3 regions of the Kitasatospora sp. NBC_00458 genome follow, and region 2 is predicted to be linked to each of the others. Evidence: riboswitches for the same ligand, from Rfam matches in the RefSeq annotation. Region 2 holds a riboswitch; each other region holds the start of a gene.
The links. Region 2 has a riboswitch for S-adenosylmethionine ahead of OG550_RS10415 (aminotransferase class V-fold PLP-dependent enzyme). Riboswitches for the same ligand answer to the same signal wherever they lie in the genome.
Positions count from the first base shown of each region.

Region 1: another riboswitch for S-adenosylmethionine. It lies ahead of OG550_RS04200 (AAA family ATPase); the one in region 2 lies ahead of OG550_RS10415 (aminotransferase class V-fold PLP-dependent enzyme).
Region 3: another riboswitch for S-adenosylmethionine. It lies ahead of thrC (threonine synthase); the one in region 2 lies ahead of OG550_RS10415 (aminotransferase class V-fold PLP-dependent enzyme).

Region 1 covers NZ_CP107904.1:1,242,154-1,251,595, forward strand. Annotated here, with positions in the region: gene OG550_RS04200 (AAA family ATPase) at 253-3,429, opposite strand; SAM riboswitch class IV at 3,688-3,810, opposite strand; gene OG550_RS04205 (rhodanese-like domain-containing protein) at 4,067-4,531, opposite strand; gene OG550_RS04210 (helix-turn-helix transcriptional regulator) at 4,788-6,173, opposite strand; gene OG550_RS04215 (M28 family peptidase) at 6,573-9,442, shown strand, end outside.
Region 2 covers NZ_CP107904.1:2,651,060-2,660,501, forward strand. Annotated here, with positions in the region: gene OG550_RS10405 (rhomboid family intramembrane serine protease) at 1-352, shown strand, start outside; gene OG550_RS10410 (Lrp/AsnC ligand binding domain-containing protein) at 394-675, shown strand; gene OG550_RS10415 (aminotransferase class V-fold PLP-dependent enzyme) at 727-2,127, opposite strand; SAM riboswitch class IV at 2,180-2,297, opposite strand; gene trpD (anthranilate phosphoribosyltransferase) at 2,464-3,540, opposite strand; gene OG550_RS10425 (hypothetical protein) at 3,746-4,171, opposite strand; gene ctaE (aa3-type cytochrome oxidase subunit III) at 4,567-5,187, shown strand; gene qcrC (cytochrome bc1 complex diheme cytochrome c subunit) at 5,375-6,184, shown strand; gene qcrA (cytochrome bc1 complex Rieske iron-sulfur subunit) at 6,181-7,251, shown strand; gene qcrB (cytochrome bc1 complex cytochrome b subunit) at 7,248-8,906, shown strand; gene OG550_RS10450 (GntR family transcriptional regulator) at 9,100-9,442, shown strand, end outside.
Region 3 covers NZ_CP107904.1:5,063,103-5,072,544, reverse strand. Annotated here, with positions in the region: gene OG550_RS21140 (ubiquitin-like small modifier protein 1) at 63-341, opposite strand; gene thrC (threonine synthase) at 417-1,697, opposite strand; SAM riboswitch class I at 1,715-1,850, opposite strand; gene OG550_RS21130 (glucosyl-3-phosphoglycerate synthase) at 2,000-3,031, shown strand; gene OG550_RS21125 (alpha,alpha-trehalose-phosphate synthase (UDP-forming)) at 3,081-4,550, shown strand; gene otsB (trehalose-phosphatase) at 4,534-5,376, opposite strand; gene OG550_RS21115 (DUF3263 domain-containing protein) at 5,449-5,682, opposite strand; gene OG550_RS21110 (extracellular solute-binding protein) at 5,693-6,964, opposite strand; gene OG550_RS21105 (ROK family protein) at 7,300-8,247, shown strand; gene nagA (N-acetylglucosamine-6-phosphate deacetylase) at 8,244-9,440, shown strand.

The DNA of each region.
Region 1 (9,442 bases), 1.4 Mb from region 2:
CACCCGGACCACCCCTGCCCCGTCGGGCCCCGGTCCGCACCGGTTCGTACCGGTCCGTACTGATCTGTGCCGGTCGGCACCGGTCCGCGCCGGCCGGAGCTCGGGGCCGGGCCTCGAAGGCGTCCGCCCGCGCAGCCCCCGCCCTCACCGCCCTCGCCTCTGGCGGGTCCGGCCGCCGCCGGCCACCGGGCGCCCCGTCCGGCCGCGGACCGGACCGGTAGGGGCGGGCGCGGGGAGCCTCCCCGACGGGCCTCAGCCCGCGACGAGGGAGGCCGGCCGCCCCCTGCCCGCGAGCACCGCGACGTGCCCCTCCTCGGACGCGGCGGCCCCCGTGCCCGGGCCGACCAGCTTGGCGAGGTCGACCCGGCGCCGAACGCCCAACTTGCGGTAGACCCGCGTGAGGTGCTGCTCGACGGTGGAGACGGTGATGTACAGCTTGCGGGCGATGTCCCGGTTGGACAGGCCCCGGGCGGCCAGTTCGGCGACCCGCCGCTCGGCCTCGGAGAGCCCGCCGGCGGGCGGCTCCGCGGCCGAGCCCTCGGCGGGCACGACCGCCAGCGCCGGGCTGCGCCGGAGCCTGCGGTCGGTCTGCCGGGCGCGGCCGGGGTCGCCGTCGCTCTGGTGGGCCTCGCTGAGCTCGGAGAGCGTGGCCGAGAGCTCGGCCTCTGCGCCGGCCTCCTCCAGCAGGGCGACGGCCCGTTCCAGCAGCTCCGTCCGCTCGGACCGCTCGCCCGCCGCCGCCCTGATCCGCAGCGCCAGGCCGCGGATCCGGGGGTGCCCGGACGGACCGAGCCGGGCGAGCTGCTGGTCGGCCAGGGCGGCCGCGGTGGGACGGCGGCCGAGGGCGAGGTGGGCGCGGGCCGCACCGAGCCGCCAGGGCGCGATCGCGGGCAGGTGGTCCAGGCCCCAGCGGGCCATCGCGTCACCGCAGGCGCGGTAGTCGGCGAGCGCCTCCTCGGCCCGGCCGAGGGCGAGCCGGTGGCCGGCCAGCGCGTACCGGTGGTGCAGCCCCGCGGGTGTGCGGGCCATCCCCTCCGGGGTGGGCAGCTCCAGGAAGTGGGCGGCGTCCTGGTGCAGGCCCGCCGCCGTCCGGGCGGCGGCCATGGTGGCCAGCGGCAGACCGGCCGCGACCCCCCAGGCCTCCGGCCGGACGTGGGCGAACGCCGCGCGGCCCGCCTCGTCGGCGCCGCGCAGGTCGCCCTGGCGCAGCGCGGTCTCGGCGCGCAGCGCGGCCAGCAGCGCGTGCCAGTTGGCGCCGCAGCGGACTCCGGCCCGCGCGGCGAGCGGACCGCACCAGTGGGCGGCGCGGTCGGCCCGGTCGGCGTAGAGCAGGACGGTCAGCGCGGCGGTCAGCGACTCGGTGCGGACTCCGCCGAGCCGGCCGGCGCGGAGGACGAGTTCGGCCTGGACGACGGCCGCCTCCGGGGTGACCGTTCCGGCCAGCAGCCCGGCGAGCAGCCGCATGCCGTCGCCCCGGTGGTCGGCCGCGGCCCCGGACCGGGCCGGCTGCGGGCGGGCCGGGTTGGGCAGCAGTCCCGGGTACCAGTAGGCGAGCCAGTACCGCAGGGCCTCGGCGGAGGCGGCGTTGCCGGGTGCGGCCTCGAACCGGGTGAGCGCGGCGACGCCCTGCTCGGTCCGGCCGTGCCAGAAGTGGTGGCGGACGGTCTTGAGTTCGTGCCGCAGCGCGGCGTCCGCGTCGGTGACCGTGCCGGGCAGGGTGGGGACGCACTCGACGGCGGCCGTACCGAAGGAGCCGAGCACGCCGACGGCGGGGCCGTGGCCCGCTTCGGGCCCGAACCCTCCGGTGCTGGCGGGTCCGCCGGGCCAGCCCGCCGGGCCGCCGGGACCGCCGGTCGGAGCCTCGGACGGCTCGCTCAGGGAGCCGCCCGTCAGCCAGCCCGCGAGCCCGTCCGAGAACCCGTCCCTGAGTCCGGCCGCCGTTCCCGCGACGGGTCCGGGCTCCGGCACCGCCCAGGCGCCGCCGAAGCCGGCGGCGCTCCCGAGGGCGCTCCCGGCCATGCTGCCGACGGCGCTCACGGCGGCCCCGAAGCCCCCGGTGCTCCCGGCGCCGCCGAGGGCACCGTCCACGCGGGAACCGCCGGAGCCGCCGGAGCCGCCGGGACCGCCGGAAGCGTGCGAACCGCCGGAACCGTCGAGGCCCGGCGGCCAGCCGTACGTACCCGCCCCGGCTCCGGCCGCCGGGTCCGCACCGGGGCCCGAGCCCGGGCCCGCGCCCTGGCGGGGCACCACGCTCTCCCCGGCCGACAGGGAGCTGCGCAGGTGCCCCTCCGCCACCCGGGCGTGCCCGTGCACCGTCGCGTCCGCCGCCCCGGCCGCCCGCAGCAGGCGGCCGGCCCGCTGGTGCAGGGCGGCCAGTTCGACCGGCCGCATCGCGGCGAGCAGGTCACCGGCCGCGGTCGGGTGGCGGAACCCGCCGTCCCGGAAGAGACCGGCCGCGTGCAGCAGGTAGAGCGCCCTGGGCAGCGAGTCCGGTGCGAGCAGGAGGAGTTCGGCGAGGAGCTCCGGGGTGGCGGACGGGCCGAGCACGGCGACACCGCGCGCGTAGTGCAGGGCCAGCGGGTCGATCCGGTGCAGGCAGTGCATCAGCCCGCGCCGGTAGCCCTCGCCGACGACCAGCTCGTCCGGCACGCCGGCGCTCTCCTGGTCGCCGATCAGGCTGTGCACGAGCAGCGGGTTGCCGCCGGTGAGGGCGTGCGCCTCGGCGGCCAGCCGGACGGACGCCGCGCCGAGCCGGGTCCGGAGGAGTTCGGCGACCAGCTCGGTGGAGAGCAGGTCGAGCCGGATGTGCTGGTGGTGCGGCTGGCGGGCCAGTTCGACCTCGAAGAAGGGGTTGGACGGGGTCATGGTCTCGCGTGAGCTGAGCACCGTGAGCACGCCGGCGCTGCGGGTGCGGCGGACCAGGTAGAGCAGGAACTCCAGCGACTGCGGGTCGGCGTCCTGCCGGTCGTCGACGGCGATCAGCACGGGGGCGCGCTCGGCCAGCCGCCGGACCAGCCGGAACAGGCCCTCCAGGGTGCGCTGGGTGAGCCGCCCCTGCGGGCCGTCCGACGGGGTCGGGCGGGAGCCCTCCGCGGCGCCGTCGGCGAGCAGCGTCTCCGCCGCCGCGGCCTCCTCCGGTTCGAGGTCGGCGCCCTGGAGCAGCTGCCGGGCCAGGCCGAGCGGGAACTCCCGCTCCAGCGGTGAGCCGGTGCCGACCAGGACGTGCGCTCCGCGCTCGGCGGCGGTGTCGGTGAAGGCGTAGAGCAGGTCGCTGCGGCCGCTGCCGACCGATCCGTGCAGCACGATCACGCTTCCGGCGCCGGCCGCGCACCGGTCGAACGCCTCGCGCAGCCTCCGGTACTCGGGCTCCCGGCCCACCGGGAGGGTTCTCGACAGGTCTCGGGGGGCGGGCGCGGGGAAGGTGGACATCCGTTCTCCTGGAGCAGTGCGCACGGGAGGACGGGCCGCTGGGCGCTCCTCCTCGCACGGGGCGTGGGCGAGGGAATCGGACGGACCGACCGGAACGGGCAGTGCTGCCCGGCCGGCCGACCGGCGTCAGCGACAGAGGGAGCTGGCGCGCCGCAGCAGGTCGACGTCGAGCCTGGCCACCAGCCTGAGGCTCGCGGCGTTGCGTCCGCCCGCCCGCTGTTCCACGACGTTCTCCATCCCCCGCGCCCTACCGGGCCATGACCGCGCTTGTGACGACGCGTCACCGGAACGCCACGTCACCCGGCTTATCCCCGGGGCACCCCACCGCGGTGTGGGGGTTGCCAGTCAGCCGGCCGGGGCCTGTGGCTGACATTCTTCGCCGGTCCGAGTTTAGGAAGGCGCCGCCGATCCCGTCAATTGCGGGAACCCTCGGCGGAACGCACGAATCCGCCGGTCCGGACCTCGTGCGCGGTCTCCCGAAACGGGGCGCAATGCGGACGCAACACCGTTGCCACACTGGGGCGGTGAGCGGACGCCGGGGTCCGGACCGGCGGTTCCGGTCTGACGGGTCGTCGGGCGTAGGGGGTCGGCAGGGGTCGGCCGGCGGGCCGTGCGCGAAGGGCCCGGGCGACCGCGCTCAGCAGGCGCAGGTGATGCCGGAGCGGGGTGCGGTCAGGTCGTCCACGGGGCGCTGTCCGGTGCCCCGGTCGGTGTCGTAGGCGAAGCCCTCGCGGGCCCAGTACTCGAAACCGCCGAGCATTTCCTTCACCCGGTAGCCGAGCCGGGCGAAGGCGAGCGCGGCGCGGGTGGCGCCGTTGCAGCCGGGGCCCCAGCAGTAGGTGACGACGGTCGCCGCGGGGTCGACGAGCGCGGGCGCCAGTTCGGGGATCCGCGCGGTCGGGATGTGCAGCGCGCCGGGGATCCGGCCCTGCGCCCAGGCCGCCTCGGCCCGGGAGTCGACGACCACCAGCCCGGGGACCCCGGCGGCCAGGTCGGCGCGGACGTCGGAGACGTCGGCCTCGAAGGCGAGCCGGGCCAGGTAGTGGGCGGCGGCGGCCTCGGGCGCGGCGGCGGGGACGGTGAGAACGGCACTGCCGGTCATGGCGGGGGCTCCTTGCCTCGGTTGGGGCGGTGATCCGATCCTCGCCCGGGCGGGGCCGGGTGCGCGATCGGCGTGATCGCCTGCTCCCGCCAAGATCCCGCCACTCCCCGCCGGCAGCCACCGGCACCCGTCGGCACCACCGATCCCCGCCGGCTGCCCACCGGGCCTCACCGGGCTGCCCACCGGGCCGCATCGGGCCGCCCGCCGCGCCGCGGGGCGGCGGCACCGCGCCCGCGCGGGGCGGACGGCGCCCCCGCTACCCCGTCAGCCCGTGCTCCGTCAGCCGCGCCCGCAGTCCGGCCAGTTCGTGCCGCACCAGGGCCGGCAGCCCCGCGACGCCACCGCCCGCCGTGAGCACCGGACCGAGCAGCTCCGCCGCCGCCCCGGGATCGCGCGCCACCAGCAGGCAGTCCGCCACCCGGACGGTGAACAGCAGCCGGGCGGAGGGCAGTTGATCCGGGGCGAGGAGCGCCAGCGCCGTCTCCGCGGCGGCCACGGCGCGGCGGGCCAGCCGGAGGTCGTCGGCGGCGGCCGCCGCGTCGCGCAGCGCGGCGGCGGCGCCCGCCTCGACCCGCAGCCGCATCGAGGCGATGGAGAGCCAGGCCGCGTCCGCCTCGTCGTGGGCACTGATGTGGTCGAGGTGGAGCCGGGCGCGGGCGATGTGCCGGACGGTGGCGCGGACGTCGCCCGCGAGGCCGTAGGCCCGGGCCTGGCCGATCTGGCTCATCGCGCCCGCCCAGTGCCGGTCGGGGGCCGCCCGGGCCATCTCGCGGGCGTAGCCGAGGGCGGCGGCGGGGTCGCCGTCGAGGCGGGCGAGGGCGCTCATGTCGCTGAGCGCGGCGACCTGGGTGGCGGGGTCGCCGGCCAGCTCGGACCAGCTGAGCGCGCGGTCGAAGCAGGCCATCGCGGTGGCGTTGCGGCCGTCCTGCATGCGCAGGGCGCCCGCGGCGTGGGCGTACTCGGCGGCGAGCCGGGCGAGCGGGCGGCGGGCCGGGCCGGTGGGCCGGGCGGTGAGGCGGCGCAGGATGACGCGGAGGGTCTCCTCGACCGCGGCGTTGCCCGGGCCGGTGGGGGCTTCCCCGGCGCGCAGGTGGGCGGCGAGCAGGCCGGTGAGGGCGTGCGCGGTGTCGGGGTCGAGGGGCGGGGCGGTCCCGGGGTCGGCGGCGCGGAAGGCCGCGTGCAGGGCGGTGAGGTCGGCGGGTTCGGGGACGGCGCAGCCGGCTGCGTCGTGCAGCGGGCAGAGCATCCCGTAGTCGGGCAGGCGCGCGGGCACCCAGACGGAGAGCCCGGGCGGGAGGGCCGGGCCGACGAGGGAGACGGGCGGGTCGGGCAGCGGCGGCCGGGCCCAGTCGGCCGGGAGGGCGGCGGCGGCGTCCTCCGGTGCGCCGTCCTCGGCCCGGCGGCAGGCGGTGCGCAGTTCGCCCCCGGCGGCGAGGAGGTCGTCGAGGCGGTCGGCGAGGCGGGGGCTGGTGCGGCGGGTGCCGTGTTCGAGCTTGCTGACGGCGGTGTGGTCGTAGCCGATCTCGGCGCCGAGCTGGGCCTGGGTGAGGCCGGCCCGCCGGCGCCACTGCCGCAGGCGGATGCCGAAGGCACGCCAGCGCTCGTCCTCGGCGAAGGTCGCCGCGCCGCGGTTCCGGTGCAACGGGGCTGCCCTCCCGAGTGCGCTCCCGGGCCTTCCGGTGGGGAGGTCCGCTGAGGAGGACGGTACTGGACGGAGCGCCTCTCCGTACATGACGTGGTCTCAACCACTTTTCCCCTCTGGTCTCAACCTCTCCACTATGTGGTCTCAACCTCTGCACATGCCCTGGCCTCCCGTGCTGCCCTTTCGGACACCAACCCCGCTATCGGGACGGCGCCTTGACAGAACTTGCCAACCACTCGCCGTGCCCGCCGAACCCGTTGACCGTGGCATGACGGCGTGTGAGGGTTCCGGCACCCGAGCGCGGACGCCCGCAACGGCCGTCCCCCATGCGGCCCGCGGTGAGCGCCTTTCCGGCACGTCGTCCGCGGTCGAGCACCCCCACGTTCGAGGAGCCTCGGAATGAAACGCAGATTACTGACGGCGGGCACCACCCTGGCCGTCCTGGCCGGCATGCTCACCGCCACCGCGGTCGGGCAGGCCGCCGCCGACCCGGGCCCGACGGCCGTCGCGCCGCCGAGCGCGCTGACCGCCGCCGTCAACGCCGCCGACCAGGCGGCCGCGGCAGGCCTGGACGCCCTGGCCAAGGGGCCGGGCGAGTCGTACGAGCGGCAGTCCGTCACCCCCTGGCTCGCCGGCCTCTACTCGGTGGCCTACGAGCGCACCTACAAGGGCCTGCCGGTGGTCGGCGGAGACGCCGTCGTCATAGCCGACGGCCAGGGCAAGGTCCGCGGATCGCAGTCCGCGTCCTCCGCGCCGATCGGCGTGCCCACCACCCCCCTGGTCAGCGCCGCGAACGCGGAGAAGACCGCCCGCACCAAGCTGGCCACCGTCGACGGCGTGCAGTCGCGCCGGCTGGTCGTCCGGGTCAAGGACGGCGTCAGCCGCCTCGCCTGGGAGACCGTGCTCACCGGCCGCACCGCCACCGCGCCCAGCACCCTGCACGTCTTCGTCGACGCCCGCAGCGGCGAGGTCGTCGACAGCTACGACGACGTCCGGGCCGGCACGCTGAACAGCAAGTGGAACGGCCCGTCACCGGTCACCATCACCACCAGCGGCTCCGGCAGCTCCTACTCGCTGCGCGACGCCAGCCGGCCGGGCCTGACCTGTGCCGACTACTCCACCGGCCAGGTGTTCACCAAGTCCAGCGACTCCTGGGGCAACGGCACCTCCACCAGCAAGGAGACCTCCTGCGGCGACGTGATGTTCGCGGCGCAGAAGGAATGGGACATGCTCCGGGACTGGCTCGGGCGCAACGGCCACAACGGCAACGGCGGCAGCTGGCCGGTCAAGGTCGGCCTGAACGACGTCAACGCCTACTGGGACGGCTCCTCCGTCTCGATCGGCCACAACAACGCCAACGAGTGGATCGCCTCGATCGACGTCGTCGGCCACGAGTTCGGCCACGGCATCGACCAGTTCACCCCCGGCGGCGCCAACAACGAGAACGGCCTGGGCGAGGGCACCGGCGACATCTTCGGCGCGCTGACCGAGGCCTACGCCAACGAGCCGTCCCCGTACGACAGCCCGGACTACACCGTCGGCGAGATGGTCAACCTGGTCGGGCGCGGCCCGATCCGCAACATGGCCAACCCCTCGCTGGTCAACGGCGACCCGAACTGCTACTCCTCCTCGATCCCGAGCACCGAGGTCCACGCGGCCGCCGGCCCGCTGAACCACTGGTTCTACCTGCTCGCCGAGGGCTCCAACCCGGGCGGCGGCAAGCCCACCAGCCCGACCTGCAACAGCTCCACGATCACCGGCGTCGGCATCAAGGACGCGGGCCGGATCTTCTACGGCGGCATGCTGCTCAAGACCAGCGGCATGACCTACAAGAAGTACCGGACCACCACCCTGACCGCCGCCAAGAACCTCGACCCGACCTGCAACCTGTTCAACCGCACCAAGGCGGCCTGGGACGCGGTCAGCCTGCCCGCCCAGAGCGGCGAGCCGACCTGCAACGTGACGGGCCCCGAGTTCAACATCACGCTCACCCCGAGCTCCGGCTCCGTCCAGCCCGGTTCGTCGACCAGCGCGACGATCAACACCTCGGTCGTCTCGGGCGGCGCGCAGACGCTCAACCTGACCGCCTCGGGCGCCCCGAGCGGTGCCACCGCGACGGTCACCCCGTCCTCGGTGCAGAGCGGCTCCTCCGCCACGCTGAACATCACGACGTCCTCGTCGACGGCGCCCGGCAGCTACGTCATCACCGTGACCGCCGCCGGTGCCACCACCCACACCACGCAGTACACGCTGACCGTGGGCAGCACCAACCCCAACCCGAACGCCCCTGACATCAGCGTCGCCAACGTCCAGGCGCACCTGAGCCAGTTCAACACCATCGCCTCGCAGAACGGCGGCAACCGCCGCACCGGCACCGCCGGGTACAGCCAGTCGCTGGCCTACGTGAAGGCCAAGCTCCAGGCGGCCGGCTACACCGTCACCGAGCAGACCTGCTCCACCTGCACCTACACCGCCAACAACCTGATCGCCGACTGGCCGGGCGGCCCGGCCGACCAGGTGACCATGTTCGGCGCGCACCTGGACGGCGTCTCGGCCGGCCCGGGCATCAACGACAACGGCTCCGGCTCCGCCGTGCTGCTGGAGACCGCGCTCGTCCTGGCGCAGCAGAACCCGACCATGAGCCGGCACGTCCGGTTCGCCTGGTGGACGGGCGAGGAGCAGGGCCTGCAGGGTTCGAAGCACTACGTGAACCAGCTGAGCTCCACCCAGCGCAGCGCCATCAAGGGCTACTACAACTTCGACATGGTCGGCTCGCCCAACGCCGGCTACTTCATCAACAACGTCAACTCCGCCACCTCGGCGCCGATGAAGGCGTACTGGGACTCGCTGAACCTCCAGCCGGAGGAGAACGTCGAGGGCCAGGGCCGCTCGGACGACGCCTCGTTCCAGTCGGCCGGCATCCCGACCTCGGGCTACGCGGCCGGCGCCAGCGCCACCAAGACCTCGGCGCAGGCCACCAAGTGGGGCGGCACCGCCAACCGGGCGTACGACTCCTGCTACCACTCGGCGTGCGACACCACCAGCAACATCAACGCCACCGTGCTGGACCGCAGCGCCGACGGCGTCGCCTACACCCTGTGGAAGACCTCGGTCGGCAGCGGGCCCATCCCGACCAACGACTTCTCGGTCGCGGTGAACCCGGGCAGCGGCACGGTCAAGCCCGGTGAGTCGACCAACGCGTCGGTCTCCACCCAGACCACCTCCGGCTCGGCCCAGACGGTGAACCTCACCGTCACCGGCGCCCCGTC
Region 2 (9,442 bases):
CGCGGTGGCCACCTACGGCTTCGCGCTCGCCGAGGCGCACTCGCCGAACTCCACCCGGGTGCTGATCGGTGCCTCCGGGGCGATCTCGGCCGTCCTCGGCGTCTACCTCCGGCTGCACCCGCGCGCCCGGGTCACCACGCTCGTCCCGCTGCTGCTCTTCCTGCCGCTGCGGTTCCCCGCCTGGCTGGTGCTCGGGCTCTGGTTCGCCCTGCAGTGGTGGTCGGTCCACTCGGCCGGCCCCGGAGTCGCCTACCTGGTGCACGTCATCGGTTTCGCGGCCGGCTTCCTCTACGCCTGCACCCTCGCCGAGCGCCGGACCCGGGCCGCCCGCCCCCCGCGACCGCCCGGCTGACGCCCGATACCCTGGCGGCACCTCACAAAGGAGCTCGCACCGTGATCACCGCCATCGTCCTGATCAAGACCAGTGTCGACCGCATCCCGGAGATCGCCGAGGCGATCGCCGCCATCGAGGGCGTCAGCGAGGTCTACTCGGTGACCGGCGGGTACGACCTGGTCGCGATGGTGCGGGTGCGGCGGCACGACGACCTCGCCGAGGTCATCCCCGGCCGGCTCAACAAGGTCCCGGGCGTGGCCCACACCGAGACCCAGATCGCCTTCCGCACCTACTCCCAGCACGACCTCGAAGCCGCCTTCGCGATCGGCCTCGACGCCTGACCCGTCAGTCCTCCGACGGGCGCCCCGCCCGTCGGAGTGCCGGGCGCCCGCTCAGGCGCCGCGCCGGGTGTCCGCGACGCAGCGGCCGCCCTCGTTCCGGTAGTTCCAGGCCGCGCCGTCGGTGACCAGCTCGCGGACAGCGGTCAGGAACCGGTCCACGTGCTCGTCCGGGGTGCCCGCACCGAAGCTCACCCGGATCGCGTTCAGGCTGCGCTCGCCCGGCAGCGACGGCTCCGGCGCCCCGCACTCGGACGGCGCGACGTCCTCGTCACCGAGCAGGGTGCGGACCAGCGGGTGCGCACAGAACAGGCCGTCGCGCACGCCGATGCCGTACTCGGCGGAGAGCGCGGCCGAGAAGTGCGAGCTGTTCCAGCCCTGGACGACGAAGGAGAGCACGCCCACCCGGGCCGACTCCGGGCCGAACAGGTTGAGCACCTTGACCTGCGGGACCTCCGCCAGGCCCGCCTTCAGCCGGTCGACCAGCGCGCGCTCGCGGGCCTCCAGGGCGTCGAAGCCGGCCTCGGTCAGCGCCCGGCAGGCGGAGGCGATCGCGTACGCGCCGATCACGTTCGGGGAGCCGGCCTCGTGCCGCGCCGGGCCGGTGTGCCACTGCACGGCCACCGAGCCGTCCTCCTCCCGGGCCACGGTCCGGGTGGCGCCGCCGCCGGCCAGGTACGGATCGGCCGCGTCCAGCCAGTCGGACCGGCCGGCCAGCACCCCGGCGCCGAAGGGCGCGTACAGCTTGTGCCCGGAGAAGGCGATCCAGTCCACGTCCAGCTCGCGCACCGAGACCCGGTGGTGCGGGGCCAGCTGCGCGGCGTCCAGCACCACCCGGGCGCCGTACCGGTGGGCGGTCCGGGTCAGTTCGGCGACCGGCCACAGCTCGCCGGTGACGTTCGAGGCGCCGGTGACACAGAGCAGCTTCGGGCCCTCGGGGGCCTCGGCCAGCGCGGCGTCGAAGGCGGCGACCGCCTCGGCGTGCGAGCGCGGGGCGCGCAGGTAGGTGACGGCCAGGCCGGCGTGCGCCCAGGGCAGCAGCGAGGCGTGGTGCTCGGTCTCGAACGCGAACACCCGGGTGCCGGCGGGGACGGCGGCGGCCAGCAGGTTCAGCGAGTCGGTGGTGGCGCGGGTGAAGACCACCTGGTCGCCCTCGCGCAGGTCCAGGAACTCGGTGACGGTGCGGCGGCTCTGCTCGAACAGGTCGGTGGAGAGCTGCGAGAGGTAGCCGGCGCCGCGGTGCACGCTGCCGTAGTAGGGGGCGTAGGCGGCGACGTCGTCCCAGACCCGCTGGAGCGCCGGGGCGCTGGCGGCGTAGTCGAGCGCCGCGTAGCCGACCTTCTCACCGGTGGCCAGCGGGACCTGGACGTCGTGGCCGAGGACGCTGAGGAGGGCCTGCGGGGAGGGCGCCTGGTCGAGGACGGCGGCCGGCGACTGCGGGGAGGAAAGGGACATGGGGATGCACTCCTTCTACGGGTCAGGACCCCGGGAGTGCAAAGTCGTCCGGTGTCCGCGCTTGTCACGCGGACGGTTCGCCGCATGACCCGGTCCTCACCCAGGGCACCCCGCCACGGACGGAGGGTTGCCGGACAGCCAGCTGGGGCTTGACGCTGTCGCTCATGACCTGGCGAAAACTCTAGGTCGCGTCCGCCCGGTGGTCAAACAGGGGTCCACATCCCGGACGGCCGTCCGGGGACCGGTCGGCCCCGGGCCCTCCGGACCTCCGCCCCGCCCGGGCGCGGGAACGCGAAAGGGCCGGCCGGGACGCCCCGGCCGACCCCTGACGGCGCCTCAGGCTCCGGCGGTGGCCTCCGACCAGTGCTTCAGCAGGTCCCGGGCGGCACCCGAGTCGATCGCCGCCGCCGTCCGCGCCATGCCGGCCGCCAGCTGCTCGGCCAGCGGCGCGTCGGTCAGGTCGAGCGCCACCAGCGCCGCCGCCGAGTTCAGCACCACGGCGTCCCGGACCGGACCGTGCTCCCCGGCCAGCAGCCGGCGCGCGACCTCGGCGTTGTACGCCGGGTCCGCCCCGCGCAGCGCCTCGATGCCGACCGGCTCGATGCCGACGTCGCGCGGGTCGAAGGAGGTCTCGGTGACGGCGCCGTCGCGGACCACCCAGACCTGCGAGGTGGTGGTGATGGTCAGCTCGTCGAGGCCGTCGTCACCCCGGAAGACCAGCGCGGTGGAGCCGCGCCGCGCCAGCACGCCGGCGATCAGCGCCGCGAGCCGGGTGTCGAAGCAGCCGATCGCGTGCGCGGTGACCCGTGCCGGGTTGGTGAGCGGACCGAGGATGTTGAACGCGGTCGGCACCCCGAGGTCGCGCCGGGCCGGGGCGGCGTGCCGCATCGACGGGTGGAAGGTCGCCGCGAAGCAGAAGGTGAGCCCCACCTCCTCGGCCACCTCGGCGACCCGGCGCGGCGACAGGTCCAGCCGGATGCCCAGCTTCTCCAGCACGTCCGAGGAGCCGCTCGACGAGGAGGCCGCCCGGTTGCCGTGCTTGACCACCTTGGCGCCGGCCGCGGCCGCGACGATCGCCGACATGGTCGAGATGTTGACGGTCTTGGCCCGGTCGCCACCGGTGCCGACGATGTCCACCGCCGGGCCGGGGACGGACAGCGGCTCGGCGTGCGCGTACATCGAGTCGACCAGGCCGGAGATCTCGTCGACCGTCTCGCCCTTGGCCCGCAGCGCCACCATGAACCCGGCCACCTGGACCGGGGAGGCCTCGCCGCTCATGATCCGGTCCATCGCCCACGCGGTCGCGGAACGGTCGAGGTCCTCGCCGCGCAGCAGCACCGACAGGATGTCCGGCCAGGTGCGGACCACCTGCGCGGGGTCGCTACCGCCGTTCGCAGGGTGCACGTTCACCATGGCTGACTCCAGCTCTCGTTCCCCGTCGTACGGGGATGACCGTAGGGATGGAGTCAGCCTATCGAGCGGCGGGGCGCGGGGGCTCGGCCGTTCACCCTTCTTCTCCCGTGGTGAGACGCGCGGCCCGGGAGCCCGGTCCGCGCGCCCCGTCCGGAACGCCCCGTCCCGGGTGGCTTCGCCCGCTCCGCCCGGGGGGCCGGCGCGCCTACCGGGCGGCCGGCGCCCGCTTGGCCAGCCGGGCGCGGAGCAGGGTGCCGGCGGCCTCGGCCAGCGCCACCGGGTCCACCGGCTGGGAGATCGCCGCGTCGGCCCGGCTCCAGGCGGCCAGCCAGGAGTCCTGCGGCCGGCCGATCAGCACCAGCAGCGGCGGGCAACCGTAGATCTCGTCCTTCAGCTGCCGGGCGAGCCCGAGCCCGCCGGCCGGCACCGCCTCCCCGTCCAGCACGCAGAGGTCCACGCCGCCCTTCTCCAGTGCCCTGAGCACCGCGGGGGTGGTCGCGCACTCCAGGTAGGACAGCTCCGGCAGATCCTCGGCCACCCGGCTGCCGAGCGCCGTGAGCACCTGCTCGCGGGTCGTGCGGTCGTGGCTGTAGACGAGAACGGTCAGCGTCTCGTCGGTCGTGTACGCCATGGGCCCTGCTCCCTCACGTGTGATCCGGACCACGTTCGCCTCTCCCCGGATGCTACTCCCGATCACCGGCCGCCGAGCCACTCCCGCGCGATCCGTCTCAAGCCGCCGCGCCCACCGATGGTCCGGCCGGAGGACAGCGCGTCACCCTCACGCCCGCAGTCCACCCGTACGGCGGACGGGGGCCTTCTCCCCTTACTACCGACGGGCCTCCGGGGGGTGGTACGACACGCAGGGCATCGGGGTCGAAGACGCCTTCGAAGAACCATCAGAAAAGGGACACGCCGCTGCTCAGCACCGGTACGGACGGCCCGTCGGGCACCAGGGGGGCATACCGCACGCACCGGACACTCCGAGGGACACCCCCCGACGTGAAGACGGAATAAGGGACCGACATAATGTCCGTCGTGGCGACAGCAACAGCAGTAGAAACCGGGCACGCGCACGGATCGGTCAACCGGCCGAACATGGTCAGCGTCGGAACGATCGTCTGGCTCAGTTCCGAGTTGATGTTCTTCGCGGCCCTCTTCGCGATGTACTTCACGCTCCGCTCCGTGAAGGGAGCCGAGTACTGGACCGAGAAGGCGCACGCCCTCAACGTGCCCTTCTCCTCGGTCAACACCACGATCCTGGTGCTCTCCTCGCTCACCTGCCAGCTCGGCGTCTTCGCCGCCGAGCGCGGGGACGTGAAGAAGCTCCGCTCGTGGTTCGTCATCACCTTCGTGATGGGCGCGATCTTCATCGGCGGCCAGATCTTCGAGTACACCGAGCTGGTCAAGAAGGACGGTCTCTCGCTGTCCTCCGACCCGTACGGCACGGTGTTCTACCTGACCACCGGCTTCCACGGTCTGCACGTGACGGGTGGTCTGATCGCCTTCCTGCTGGTCCTGGGACGGACGTACGCAGCCAAGCGCTTCACGCACGAGCAGGCCACCGCCGCGATCGTGGTGTCGTACTACTGGCACTTCGTCGACGTCGTGTGGATCGGCCTGTTCGCGACCATCTACCTGATCAAGTAACCAGCTGATCAGGTCGCTGGCCACCGGCTCCGGGTCCCGCCCTCCTGGGCGACGGCCCGATTTCGCCGGTGGCGACGCTCCCACCGACCGACCGCGCGCGCAGCCCTAGACAGGCCGCCTCGTGCCGGCCAGACCGGCCGCCGGGTGCACCCACCAGTCGACCAGATCCTGACACCGGGGTTATTCCGTGAAAAAGCTCTCCGCACGACGGCGCCACCCACTGGCGGCGCTGGTCGTCCTACTTCTCGCCCTGGCGGCAACCGGGGGGCTGTACGCCGCGTTCGCGCCCGCCGACAAGGCGCAGGCCGACGTCGCCGCGCAGTCGCTCGCGATCGATGAGGGCAAGAAGCTCTTCGCCGTGGGCTGCTCCTCCTGCCACGGCCTGAACGGCCAGGGTTCGAGCGACGGTCCCAGCCTGGTCGGCGTCGGCTCCGCCGCGGTCGACTTCCAGGTCGGCACCGGTCGCATGCCGGCCCAGCAGCCCGGCGCCCAGGTGCCGAAGAAGAAGAACATCTACTCGCAGGCCGAGATCGACCAGATGGCCGCCTTCGTGGCCTCGCTCGGCCCCGGCCCGGTGACTCCGACCGAGGAGCAGTACACCTCGACCAACCCCGAGGACCTCTCCAAGGGCGGCGAGCTGTTCCGCACCAACTGCGCCCAGTGCCACAACTTCGCCGGCCAGGGCGGTGCCCTGACCCAGGGCAAGTACGCCCCGTCGCTGGAGGGCGTGGACGCGAAGCACATCTACGAGGCCATGCAGACCGGCCCGCAGAACATGCCGTCCTTCCCGGACACCACCATGCCCGAGGAGCAGAAGAAGCAGATCGTGGCCTTCGTCCGCCACACCACCAACGATGAGCCCAACCCCGGCGGTCTCACGCTCGGCAGCCTCGGTCCGGTGACCGAGGGCCTGTTCGGCTGGATCTTCGGTCTCGGCGCGCTCATCGCGGTCGCGATCTGGGTCGCCGCCCACACCACCAAGGCCAAGAAGTCATGAGCCACGACATGTCAGAAGAGAAGCTCCCGGAGTCCCACGGCTCCGCCGGGCACCACGAGGTGGCCGCCCACGGCGATCCGTTCGCCGACCCGGGCCTGCCGGCCCACGAACCGCGTCGCACCGACATCGACGAGCGGGCCGCCAAGCGGGCCGAGCGCCAGGTGTCGCTGATGTTCGTGGTCTCGATGCTCGCCACGATCGGCTTCATCGCCTCGTACGTGGCCATCGACAAGGAAAAGATCGTCTACGTCTGGCCGCTGGGCAACATCAGTGCGCTGAACTTCGCCCTGGGCATGACCCTGGGCGTGGCCCTCTTCCTGATCGGCGCGGGCGCGGTCCACTGGGCCCGCACCCTGATGTCGGACGTCGAGCTGCCGGCCGAGCGTCACCCGATCGAGGCCGACGACGAGGTCCGCAACGACGTCATCGACCAGTTCAGGACCGGCGCCGCCGAGTCCGGCTTCGGCCGCCGCAAGATGATCCGCAACACCCTCATCGGTTCGATGGCCCTGGTGCCGCTCTCCGGTGTGGTGCTGCTGCGCGACCTGGGGCCGCTGCCCGAGGACAAGCTGGAGCACACCGGCTGGCTGGAGGCCACCCCGGCGAAGCCGTTGGCGCTCATCAACATGAACACCAACCTGCCGATGACCGCCGAGGACATCATCGTCGGCTCGCTGACCTTCGCCATGCCGGAGGGTCTGCACACCCACGACGAGGACTTCCAGCAGCGGATCGCCAAGGACGCCCTGATGCTGGTGCGCATCGCGCCGGAGAACATCAAGGACGAGAAGTCCAAGGAGCTGGGTTTCGAGGGCATCCTCGCCTACTCCAAGATCTGCACGCACGTCGGCTGCCCGATCAGCCTCTACGAGCAGCAGACCCACCACGCGCTCTGCCCCTGCCACCAGTCGACCTTCGACCTGGCGGACGGCGCGCGCGTCATCTTCGGCCCGGCCGGCCACCCGCTGCCGCAGCTGAAGATCATCACTGACGAGAAGGGCTTCCTGGTCGCCACCGGCGACTTCGACGAGCCCGTCGGCCCGAGCTACTGGGAGCGTGCTCGATGAGTAGCGCGAGCAGCACCACCTCCGGTGCCGCCAAGCCCGCCAGCACGCGCGCCAAACCCGCCAACAAGTGGGAGCAGGCAGCGGACTGGACGGACGGCCGGCTGGGGATCTACTCCCTCGCCCGGGCGAACCTCCGCAAGATCTTCCCGGACCACTGGTCCTTCATGCTCGGTGAGATCTGCCTCTACACCTTCATCATCATCATCCTGACCGGCGTCTACCTGACGCTGTTCTTCAAGCCCTCCATGGGCGAGGTGATCTACCAGGGCTCGTACGTGCCCCTCAAGGGCATCCCGATGTCCGAGGCGTACGCGTCGACGGTGGACATCAGCTTCGAGGTGCGCGGCGGCCTGCTGGTCCGCCAGATCCACCACTGGGCCGCCCTGGTCTTCGTCGCGGCGATGCTCGTGCACATGATGCGCGTGTTCTTCACCGGCGCGTTCCGCAAGCCGCGCGAGATCAACTGGGTCTTCGGCTTCCTGCTGCTGGTCCTCGGCATGTTCGACGGCTTCTTCGGCTACTCGCTCCCCGACGACCTGCTCTCGGGCACCGGTATCCGCTTCATGGAAGGCGCGATCCTCGCCGTCCCGCTGGTGGGCACCTACATCCAGATGTTCCTGTTCGGCGGCGAGTTCCCCGGCCACGACATCGTGCCGCGGTTCTTCACCATCCACGTGCTGCTGATCCCGGGCATCATGCTGGGCCTGCTGGTCGCCCACCTGATCCTGGTCTTCTACCACAAGCACACCCAGTGGGCGGGCCCGGGCAAGACCGAGAAGAACGTCGTCGGCATGCCGCTGATGCCGGTCTACATGGCCAAGGCCGGCGGCTTCTTCTTCCTGGTGTTCGGCCTCATCGCCGTCATCTCGGCGATCGCCACGATCAACCCGATCTGGGCGTACGGCCCGTACCGCCCGGACCAGGTGTCCACGGACGCCCAGCCCGACTGGTACATGGGCTTCTCCGAGGGTCTGATCCGCATCATGCCGGGCTGGGAGATCAGCCTCTGGGGCCACACCCTGAACCTGGGTGTCATGGTGCCGCTGGCGATCTTCCCGATGGTGCTGGCCGCGATCGCGGTGTACCCCTTCATCGAGGGCTGGATCACCGGCGACAAGCGCGAGCACCACATCCTGGACCGCCCGCGCAACGCCCCGGTCCGCACCGGTCTGGGCGCCGCCTGGATCAGCCTCTACCTGATCCTGCTGATGGCCGGTGGCAACGACCTGTTCGCCACCCACCTGCACCTGTCGATCAACTCGGTCACGTACTTCGTCCGCGTGGGCATGTTCGTGGTCCCGGTGCTCGTCTTCATCATCACCAAGCGCTGGTGCCTCGGCCTCCAGCGCCGTGACAAGGAGAAGGTGCTGCACGGCCGCGAGACCGGCGTCATCAAGCGCCTGCCGCACGGCGAGTTCGTCGAGGTGCACGCCCAGCTGCCGGCGAAGGACCTGCACACGCTCACCGCGCACGAGCAGGTGGAGCCGTTCGAGCTGCCGGCCGCGACGGACGAGAACGGTGTGGCCCGCAAGGCCAACGTCATCACCCGGACCCGGGCGAAGCTCTCCCGCGGCTTCTACGGCGAGGGCAGCCAGATCCCCAAGCCGACCTCCGAGGAGCACCACGAGATCACCAGCGGCCACGGCCACCACTGATCCCGTACGCACCCCGCGTCGCACCCGAGGGCCGCTGACCAGAGTTCATCTGGTCGGCGGCCCTCGGGCTTTTCCCGTCCCGCCCAGTCCCGACCAGTCCCGACCCGCCCAGTCCCGTCCCGACCCGTCCCGACCCGTCCCGTCCCGACCCGTCCCGACCAGCCCCGTCCCGACCGAACCCCAGGAGCCATCCGTGCAGCTGTCCGTCGACCCGGCCTCCGCCACTCCCCCGTACGAGCAGATCCGCGCCCAGATCGCCGAGCAGGCCCGCAGCGGCGAGCTGGCGACCGGTCTGCGGCTGCCCACCGTCCGGGCGCTGGCCGAGCGGCTGGGGCTGGCCGCGGGGACGGTCGCCCGCGCCTACCGCGAGCTGGAGGCGGACGGCGTGGTCGAGACCCACGGCCGGCGCGGCACCCTGGTCGCCGCGGTCGGCGACGCCGCGCACCGGCTGGCCGCGGCGGCCGCCGCCGAGTACGCCGAGCGGGTCGTCCGGCTCGGGCTGCCCCTGCCGGACGCCCTGGGGGCCGTGGACACCG
Region 3 (9,442 bases), 2.4 Mb from region 2:
CGACCGGCCGTCCGCGGCACGGAATTCCGTGCTGCGGACGGCCGGGAACGGCGAAAAGGCGCTCAGCAGCCGCCGGCCACCGCCGGAATGATCGAGACGCTCGCGCCGTCCTTGATCTCCGTCGCCAGGCCCTCGGCGAACCGCACGTCGTCGTCGTTCACGTAGACGTTCACGAAACGGCGCAGCTTGCCGGTGTCGTCCAGGATGCGCGCGGCGATCCCGGCGTGGTTCTTCTCCAGGTCGGCGATGACGTCGCCCAGGGTCGCGCCCTCGGCGGCCACCTCACTGGCGCCGCCGGTGTAGGTGCGCAGGATGGTCGGGATGCGGACGTTGGCGCTCATGGGGGTCATCTCCTCGTTGCGGGGGGGCGGGGCGGGGCTGGGACGGCGGCGGGCGCAGGGCCCGGAACGGGCCGGTCAGGCCGACGCCAGGCCGGCGTCGCGGAACGAGGCCAGCGTCGGCCGGATCACGGCGGTCATGCCGGCCTCCGAGACGGCGTCGAGCGTCTTGAGGCCGTCGCCGGTGTTGATCGCGACGGTCTCCTTCGACGGGTCCAGCTGCCCGGTCTCGACGAGCTTCTTGAGCACGCCGACGGTCACCCCGCCCGCGGTCTCGGCGAAGACGCCCTCGGTGCGGGCCAGCAGCCGGATCGCCGCCACGACCTCCTCGTCCGTCACGTCCTCCACCGCACCGCCGGTGCGCCGGGCGATGTCGAGCACGTACGGGCCGTCGGCCGGGTTGCCGATCGCCAGCGACTTGGCGATGGTGTCCGGCTTGACCGGCCGGATCACGTCGTGGCCGGCCTTGAACGCCGCCGACACCGGCGAGCAGCCCGCCGCCTGGGCGCCGAAGATCCGGTACGGCCGGTCCTCGACCAGGCCCAGCTTGATCAGCTCCTGCAGACCCTTGTCGATCTTGGTCAGCTGCGAGCCCGAGGCGATCGGGATCACGATCTGCTCCGGCAGCCGCCAGCCGAGCTGCTCGCAGATCTCGTACGCCAGCGTCTTGGAGCCCTCGCCGTAGTAGGGGCGCAGGTTGACGTTGACGAAGCCCCAGCCCTCGCCGGCCGGGTCGCCGATCAGCTCGGAGCAGAAGCGGTTCACGTCGTCGTAGTTGCCCTCGATGCCGACCAGCTCGCCGCCGTACACACCGGCCATGACGACCTTGCCCTGCTCCAGGTCGTGCGGGATGAACACGCAGGACTTGAAGCCGGCCCGGGCCGCGGCCGCGCCCACCGCACCGGCCAGGTTGCCGGTCGAGGAGCAGGAGAGGGTGGTGTAGCCGAAGGCCCGCGCCGCCTCGATCGCGCACGCCACCACACGGTCCTTGAAGGAGTGGGTCGGGTTGCCCGAGTCGTCCTTGACGTGCAGCTGGGCGGTGAACCCGAGCTCGCGGCCCAGGTTGTCGGCCTTCACCAGCGGGGTCCACCCGGGGTTCAGGTTCGGCTTGGTGGCGACGTCGGCGGGCACCGGCAGCAGCGGCGCGTACCGCCAGATCGACGCCGGACCGGCCTCGATGCGCTTGCGCAGCTCCTCCGCGCCCTCGCTGCCGAACTCGTAGGCGATCTCCAGCGGGCCGAAACACTCCACACAGGCGAAGCTGGGGCCGAGCGGGAACCGGGTGCCGCACTCGCGACAGGACAGCGCGGCGGCGGGGCCGAGGTCAACGGTGACGGGTGCGGCGGTGTCGATAGCCATGATGGCGGAGGCCTCTCTCCTCATCTTCCCCGTGACGCGGTCGCGCCACAGGCCGGAATTGGCACCTGTCCCGCCGGGGCCTGTCGAAGACAGCCGCGCGAGAAGGTTGCCGGGACGTCGACGGGCCGTTCCCTCAGTCCCTCTGGATGAGCTCTGTGAAGTTGTGGTCGTGCTCAGCGGAGACCCCGGCGTGCGAAGGTCCGACCGCTGTACGAAGACTGTAACCGAAGGCGTCAACCCCGAACGGGACCGTCCGCCACGCGAGATGACCCGTCCCATCCGAACCCGCCGAGGAGAGAACAGTGCCCGCCGAACCGATCCCCGAGCTCCTCCCCGAGACGGCGTCCTGGCTGCGCCGGCGCTCGTGGAGCGCGGCCGACCGCCCGGTGGACCTCCTGCTCGCGGCCAAGCGCGCCCTGGGCCCGGCCGGCACGGTCAGCGTCGTCCTGCCCGCGCTGGACGAGGAGGCCACCGTCGGCGACATCGTCCGCATCATCCGCCGCGAGCTGGTGGAACGGCTGCCGCTGGTCGACGAGCTGGTCGTGGTCGACTCCGGCTCCACCGACGCCACCGCCGCGGTCGCCGCCGAGGCCGGCGCCACCGTGTTCCACCGCGACGCGATCCTCCCCCGGCTGCCCGCCGCCCCCGGCAAGGGCGAGGTGCTCTGGCGCTCGCTGCTGGTCACCCACGGCGAGATCGTCTGCTTCGTCGACGCCGACCTGCGCGAGTTCGACCCCGCCCTGGTCTCCGGCATCATCGGCCCGCTGCTCACCGACGCGCACATCCAGCTGGTCAAGGCCATGTACGACCGCCCGCTGGCAGTGGCGCCGGGCGACTCCGCCACGGGCGACGCCGCCGTCATCCCCTCCGGCGGCGGCCGGGTCACCGAACTGGTCGCCCGCCCGCTGCTCAACCTGCACTGGCCGGAACTCGCCGGTTTCGTCCAGCCCCTCGGCGGCGAGTACGCGGCGCGCCGCTCACTGCTCGAACGCCTGCCCTTCCCCACCGGCTACGGCGTCGAACTCGGCCTGCTGGTCGACGCCCTGGAGACGGCCGGACTCGACGCGCTCGCCCAGGTGGACGTCGGGGTCCGCCACCACCGCCACCAGGACGGCCAGGCCCTCGGCCGGATGGCCGCCACCATCTACCGCACCGCCCTCGAACGGCTCGACCGCACCCACCGGCTCAAGGCCTCCGCCGACCTGGTCCACCCGCTGCTCACCCAGTTCACCCGCGACCCGGAGACCCGCGCCTTCACCGCCCACACCCACCCGGTCACCGCCACCGAACGCCCCCCGATGCACACCGTCCCCGAATACGCCACCCGGCGTTAGGGCCTCCCCGACGGGTTTGCGGCCCGGACCCCCCGGCAACCAACCAACCATGGGCGATCTCACGACCGAACGTTCGAATCCGACCGGCACCGCCCCCGTCCTGGTGGCGTCCAACCGGGGACCAGTGTCGTTCGGCACCGCGGACGACGGCACGCTGACCCTCCGCAGAGGGGGCGGCGGCCTCGTCTCCGGCCTCTCCGCCATCGACGACCCGGACGCCGTCTGGGTCTGCGCCGCCCTCTCCGACGCCGACCGCCGGGCCGCCCGGGAGGCCCCCGACGGCCGCCTCGACCGGGCCGGCCACGACGTCGGCGGGCAGGCCGTCCGGATGCTGGACATAGACCCGGAGACCTTCGCGCGGGCCTACAACGGCGTCGCCAACTCGACCCTCTGGTTCATCCACCACCTGCTGTACGACACCCCGACCGCACCCGCCTTCGACGCCGGCTTCCGCACCGAGTGGCAGGCCTACACCGCGTACAACGCCGCCTTCGCCGGGGCCCTCGCCGCCGAGGCCGCCCCCGGCGCGGCCGTCCTGGTCCAGGACTACCACCTCTCGCTGACCCCGGCACTGCTCCGGGCCGCCCGCCCCGACCTGCGGATCGGCCACTTCTCACACACCCCCTGGGCGCCGCCCGAGTACTTCCGGCTGCTGCCCGACGACGTCGCCCGGACGGTCCTCACCGGCATCCTCGGCGCCGACCGGGCCGGCTTCCTCACCCGCCGCTGGGCGCTCGCCTTCGCCGACTGCTGCGAGAGCGTCCTCGGCGCCGCCGTCGACCGCGCCGCCCTCACCGTCACGCACGGGGGCCGCACCACCCGCCTCGGCGTCCACGGCCTCGGCGCCGACGCCGGATTCCTGCGCGAGCGCGCCCACCGCCCCGACGTCGACGAGCGGCTCGCCACCCTGCGCGAGGCCGTCGGGGGGCGCCGGACCGTCGTCCGGGTCGACCGCACCGAGCTGAGCAAGAACATCGTCCGCGGCTTCCAGGCCTACCGGCACCTGCTGCGCACCCGCCCCGAGTGGCGCGACCGGGTGGTCCACATCGCCTTCGCCTACCCGTCCCGCACCGACCTCGCCGAGTACCGCGCCTACACGGCCCGGGTGCGGGCGCTCGCCGAGGAGATCAACGAGGAGTTCGCCACCCCCGGCTGGCAGCCGCTGATCCTGCACGTCGACGACGACTTCCCGCGCTCGCTGGCCGCGTACCGGCTGGCCGACGTCGCCCTGGTCAACCCGATCCGGGACGGCATGAACCTGGTCGCCAAGGAGGTCCCGGTCGTCTCCGACGACGGCTGCGCCCTCGTGCTGTCCCGTGAGGCCGGTGCCCACGCCGAGCTCGGCGACGACGCGCTCACCGTCAACCCGTACGACGTCGTCGCCACCGCCGAGGCCCTGCACGCCGGGCTCACCATGCCGGCCGGCGAGCGCGCCGACCGCACCAAGCGGCTCGCCGCCGCCGCGACGGCGCTCCCGCCCCAGCAGTGGTTCCTCGACCAGCTCAACGCGCTGCGCTGAGCTCCTCCCCCAGCGCCGCCAGCAGTTCCACCACGCCGGCCGGGCCCGGGACCACCAGGTCCGCCCGGTCGGCGAGCTCCCGCACCGGCGCGTCCCCCACCGCGCCGCTGCAGACCAGCAGCCCGGCCAGGCCCTGCCCGCGCAGCTTCTCCACGGCCTCGAAGGCCGCCACGTCGCCGAGGTCGTCCCCCGCGTACAGCACGGAGCGGGCCGCCCGCTCCCGCAGGAAGCCCTCCAGCGCAGCGCCCTTGTCGACCCCCGGCGGCCGCAGTTCGAGCACCAGCCGGCCCGGTTCCACGACCAGCCCGTGCGCGGCGGCCAGCGCGCCGACCGGTTCCCGCAGCAGCTCGAACGCGGCGGCCGGCGCGGCCGTCCGCCGGGTGTGCACGGCCAGCGACCTGCCCTTGTCCTCCACCCACGTGCCGTCCGGCGCCCCGGCCGCGGCCAGGACGTCCGGCAGCGCCGTCCGCGCCGCGCCGACCCCGGGGTGCACCGGCGGCGCCGACAGCTCGCCGTCCTCCCAGCGCTCCGCACCGTAGTGCCCGAGCACCACGACCCCGCCGACCGCGGCGAGGCCCCCGTACTCCACCGCGAGCCCGGCCGGGCGCCCGGTCACCACCACGACCGCGCCGACGTGCGGCACCACGCCGCGCAGCGCGTCGACCACGCCGGGGTGCGCCCGGGCGCGGCTCGGGTCGGCCACGATCGGTGCCAGCGTCCCGTCGAAGTCCAGGGCGACCACCGCCGTCCGCGGTTCGGCGAGCAGCGCCGCCAGGCCCGCCCGTCCGTCGTCCGTCGTCGGTCGCGCGATGTCTGCAAGGCCCATGCCAGGCACCGTACCCAGGCTGGGCGGGGGTCACCCGTCGGAGCGCGCGCCGGGGCCCGGCGCGGTCGCGCGCTACCGCGCCGCGCGCCGGGCGTCCCTGACCCGCCGGAGCCGGTTGACCAGCACCGGCGCGTGCGCCAGCGCCTCCGGCCGGTCGAGCAGCGCGTTCAGCAGCTGGTAGTACCGGGTACTGGAGAGCCCGAGCTCCTCCCGGACCGCCCGTTCCTTGGCCCCGGCCGTCCGCCAGGAGCGGCCCTCCAGCTCCAGCACCGCCCGGTCCCGCTCGTCCAGCTCACCCGCGCCCATGCCGGCCAGCCTACTTGCGGGCCCGGGCGGCCTCCTTGACGGCGGTCTGCTGCAGGTCCTCCAGGACCGGCTTGGGGTCGGCGGTCGCGGCCGCCCCGATCCCGGCCTTGATCCGGTTGGACACCTCGGCCCAGGCCGGGTCGCCGAACGGGTAGAAGCTCGCGTTGCCGAGCCCGGCCGCGAACTGCTTCAGGTCCTCGTGCTTGGGGTCCTTGCTGATCGCGTCGAAGGCGTCCTGGGTGACCGGCAGCAGGTTGTAGGTCTCGTCGAACTTGAGCTGGTTGTCCTTCGTGTAGACGAAGGACAGGAACTTCTTGATCTCGTTCTTGTGCCCGTTGGCCTTGAACGCCATCATCCAGTCGGCCACCCCGAGGCTGCCGGTCTTCGCCAGGCCGTCCTTCTTCGGGATCGGCGCCGTACCGAAGTCGATCTTGCCCTTGGTGGCCATCCGCAGCAGCGTCGGGTGCCCGTTGAGCATCGCGACCTTCCCGGCCGCGAAGTCGGTGAACACCGGGGTGCGGTTCATCTTGCCGGGTTCGGGGTAGGTCAGACCGGTGGCGACCAGGTTGGTCTTGAGCCAGTTGAAGGTCGCCTGGTTCTGGTTGCTGTCGATGGTGTAGTTGCCGACATCGTCGGAGAGGCTGCCGCCGCCGCTGAGCGTCCACAGCATCGACTCGGCCGGAGCCTCCTCCGGACCGAGCGGCAGCCCGTACGGCGTGACGCCCGGCACCTTGGCCTTGATCTTCTCGGCGGCCTGCTTGAGCTCGTTCCAGGTGGTCGGCGGCTTGTCGACGCCGGCCTTCTGGAAGACCGCCTTGTTGTAGAAGAGCACCCGGGAGGAGGAGACGAACGGGATGCCGTACTGCGTGCCGAGTACCTGCCCGGCGTGCGAGAACGACTCCATGATGTTGGCCTGGGTCTCCAGCGAGAGCACGTCCGAGGCGGTGTACAGCCGGTCGGAGGCGGCCTGGTCGGCGAAGCCGCCGGTCTGCAGCAGGTCGGGGGACTTGCCGCTCTTGACCAGGTCGTCGACCTTCTTGCCGATGTCGGTCCAGTTCTCCACCTGGACGTCCACCTTGATGCCCGGGTTGGCGCCCTCGAAGCGGCGGGCGACGTCGTCCCAGTAGAGCTTGGAGCTGGTGTCCGCACTCTCGCCGTAGTCGGCCGCGACCAGCCGGATGGTGACCGGACCGTCGTCCTGGCCGCCGCAGCCGGTGAGCACCATTGCTCCGGCCAGTGCGATGCCGGACAACCGGGTGGGGACCTGGGCGCGCCTGTCCAACGCGGGTACCGCCTTCGAGGGGGAGTCTTGGGGGAGCGACGAACCGGATCGGGGGGATCCGGCCGGGGGGAGGCGGCAAGGGTGCCAAACCCGCCACTCAGTGGTCCACACCTCTGGCCGGTCCGCGCCGGGTAGTTATCGAAGTGCGGAGGTCGTTGCACGATGCGCAACGAAATCCGGCGCCGAACCTGCCGAACCCGCCCCCGAGGAGCCTGACGGGGCTCGTGCAAAGTGCCGCACACCGCACGCTTCTGCGACAAAGCTCACTCTGTTGGACCAGACCAATCCGACAACTGGACTAGACCTCTCCGAGCCCCCAAGGGAAACTGTCCCCCGTGAAGCACGTCATCGCACTCGATGTAGGCGGCACCGGCATGAAAGCCGCGTTGCTCGCCCAGGACGGCTCCGTGCTGTTCGAAGCACGACGCCCGACCGGGCGGGAACACGGCACGGACGCCGTGGTCACCGCCATCCTCGACTTCGCCGCCGACCTGGCGGACGAAGGCCGGAGCCGTTTCGGCGTCGCCCCACTGGCGGCGGGAGTCGCCGTCCCCGGGACGATCGACGAGAAGAACGGCATCGCGGTCTTCTCCGCCAACCTCGGCTGGCGCGACCTCCCGCTGCGCAAGCTGCTGGGTGAGCGCCTGGCCGGGCCGGGCGGCAGCGCGATGCCGGTCGCACTCGGCCACGACGTGCGGTCCGGAGGCCTCGCCGAGGGCCGGCTCGGCGCCGGCCGGGGCGTCGGGCGCTTCCTCTTCATCGCCCTCGGCACCGGCATCGCCGGCGCCATCGGCATCGACGGCCGGATCGAGTCCGGTGCCCACGGCTACGGCGGCGAGATCGGCCACGTGGTGGTCCGCCCCGGCGGTCCCGCGTGCGGCTGCGGCGCCCGCGGCTGCCTGGAGACCCTCGCCTCCGCCTCCGCCGTCTCCCGCGCCTGGGCCGAGGCCGTGGGCGACCCCGACGCCGACGCGGCATCCTGCGCCGTCGCGGTGGACGCCGGGGACGCCCGCGCGGTCGCGGTCTGGCAGGGCGCCGTGGAGGCCCTGGCCGACGGCATCGTGCTCGCCCAGAGCCTGCTCGACCCGTCCACGGTGATCGTCGGCGGCGGGCTCGCCGAGGCCGGGGACACCCTGTTCACCCCGCTGCGCGCCGCGGTCACCGAGCGTCTGACCTTCCAGATGCCCCCCGAGGTCGTACCGGCCATGCTCAAAGACACCGCCGCGTCCCTGGGCGCGGGCCTGCTCGCCTGGGATCTGCTCTCCATGGAGGTGACCGCGTGACCGCGCGGAATCAATCTGCGGCCCTGCCGCGGCGAACCGCACTGGCCGGTGCCCGGCTGGTCCTTCCCGGCGGCATCGTCGAGGGCGACCGCCTCGCCGTCGAGGGCACCCGGATCGCCGGCGTCGGCGGCGCCACCACGGCCGGTGACCTCGACCTGACCGGGTACACCGTCGTCCCCGGCTTCGTCGACCTGCACGTGCACGGCGGCGGCGGCGCCTCCTACGCCTCCGGGATCGCCGAGGAGGCCCTCAAGGTCGCCCGGACCCACCTGGAGCACGGCACCACCACCACCATCGCCTCCACCGTGACCGGCGAGATCGACGAGGTGGCCCGGCAGGCCGCCGTGCTCTCCGAGCTCGTCGAGGACGGCGTCCTCGCCGGCATCCACTTCGAGGGCCCGTTCATCTCCCACAACCGCTGCGGCGCCCACCGCCCCGACCTGCTCCGCGACCCGGACCCCGCCCTGGTCCGCAAGCTCGTCGACGCCGCCCGCGGCCACGCGAGGATGGTCACCCTCGCGCCCGAGCTGCCCGGCGGCCTGGACTCCGTCCGCATGCTCGCCGACCTCGGCGTGATCGCCGCCGTCGGCCACACCGACTCCGACTACGCCAAGACCCTCGAAGCCATCGAGGCCGGCGCCACCGTCGCCACCCACCTGTTCAACGCCATGCCCGGCATCGCGCACCGCGCGCCCGGCCCGATCGTGGCGCTGCTGGAGGACGAGCGGGTCACCGTCGAGCTCATCAACGACGGGGTCCACCTGCACCCGTCCGTCCTCGACCTCGCCTACGGCACCGCCGGCGCCTCCCGGGTCGCCCTGATCACCGACGCCATGGGCGCCGCCGGCATGGGCGACGGCCTCTACCCGCTCGGCCCCCTCCAGGTCGAGGTCAAGGACGGCGTCGCCCGGCTGGTCGAGGGCGGCGCGATCGCCGGCTCCACGCTCACCCTGGACGTGGCGTTCAAGCGCTCGGTCACCGTCAACGGCCTCACCCCGAACCAGGCCGTCGAGTCGCTCTCCACCGTCCCGGCCCGCCTGCTCGGCCTCGCCGACACCGTCGGCACGCTGGAGACCGGCAAGAACGCCGACCTCGTCGTCCTCGACTCCGCGACCTACGACCTGGTCGCCGTCATGCGCCAGGGCGAGTGGATCACCGGCGGCGACCTCTTCGCCCCGATCGCGGCCGGCTGAGC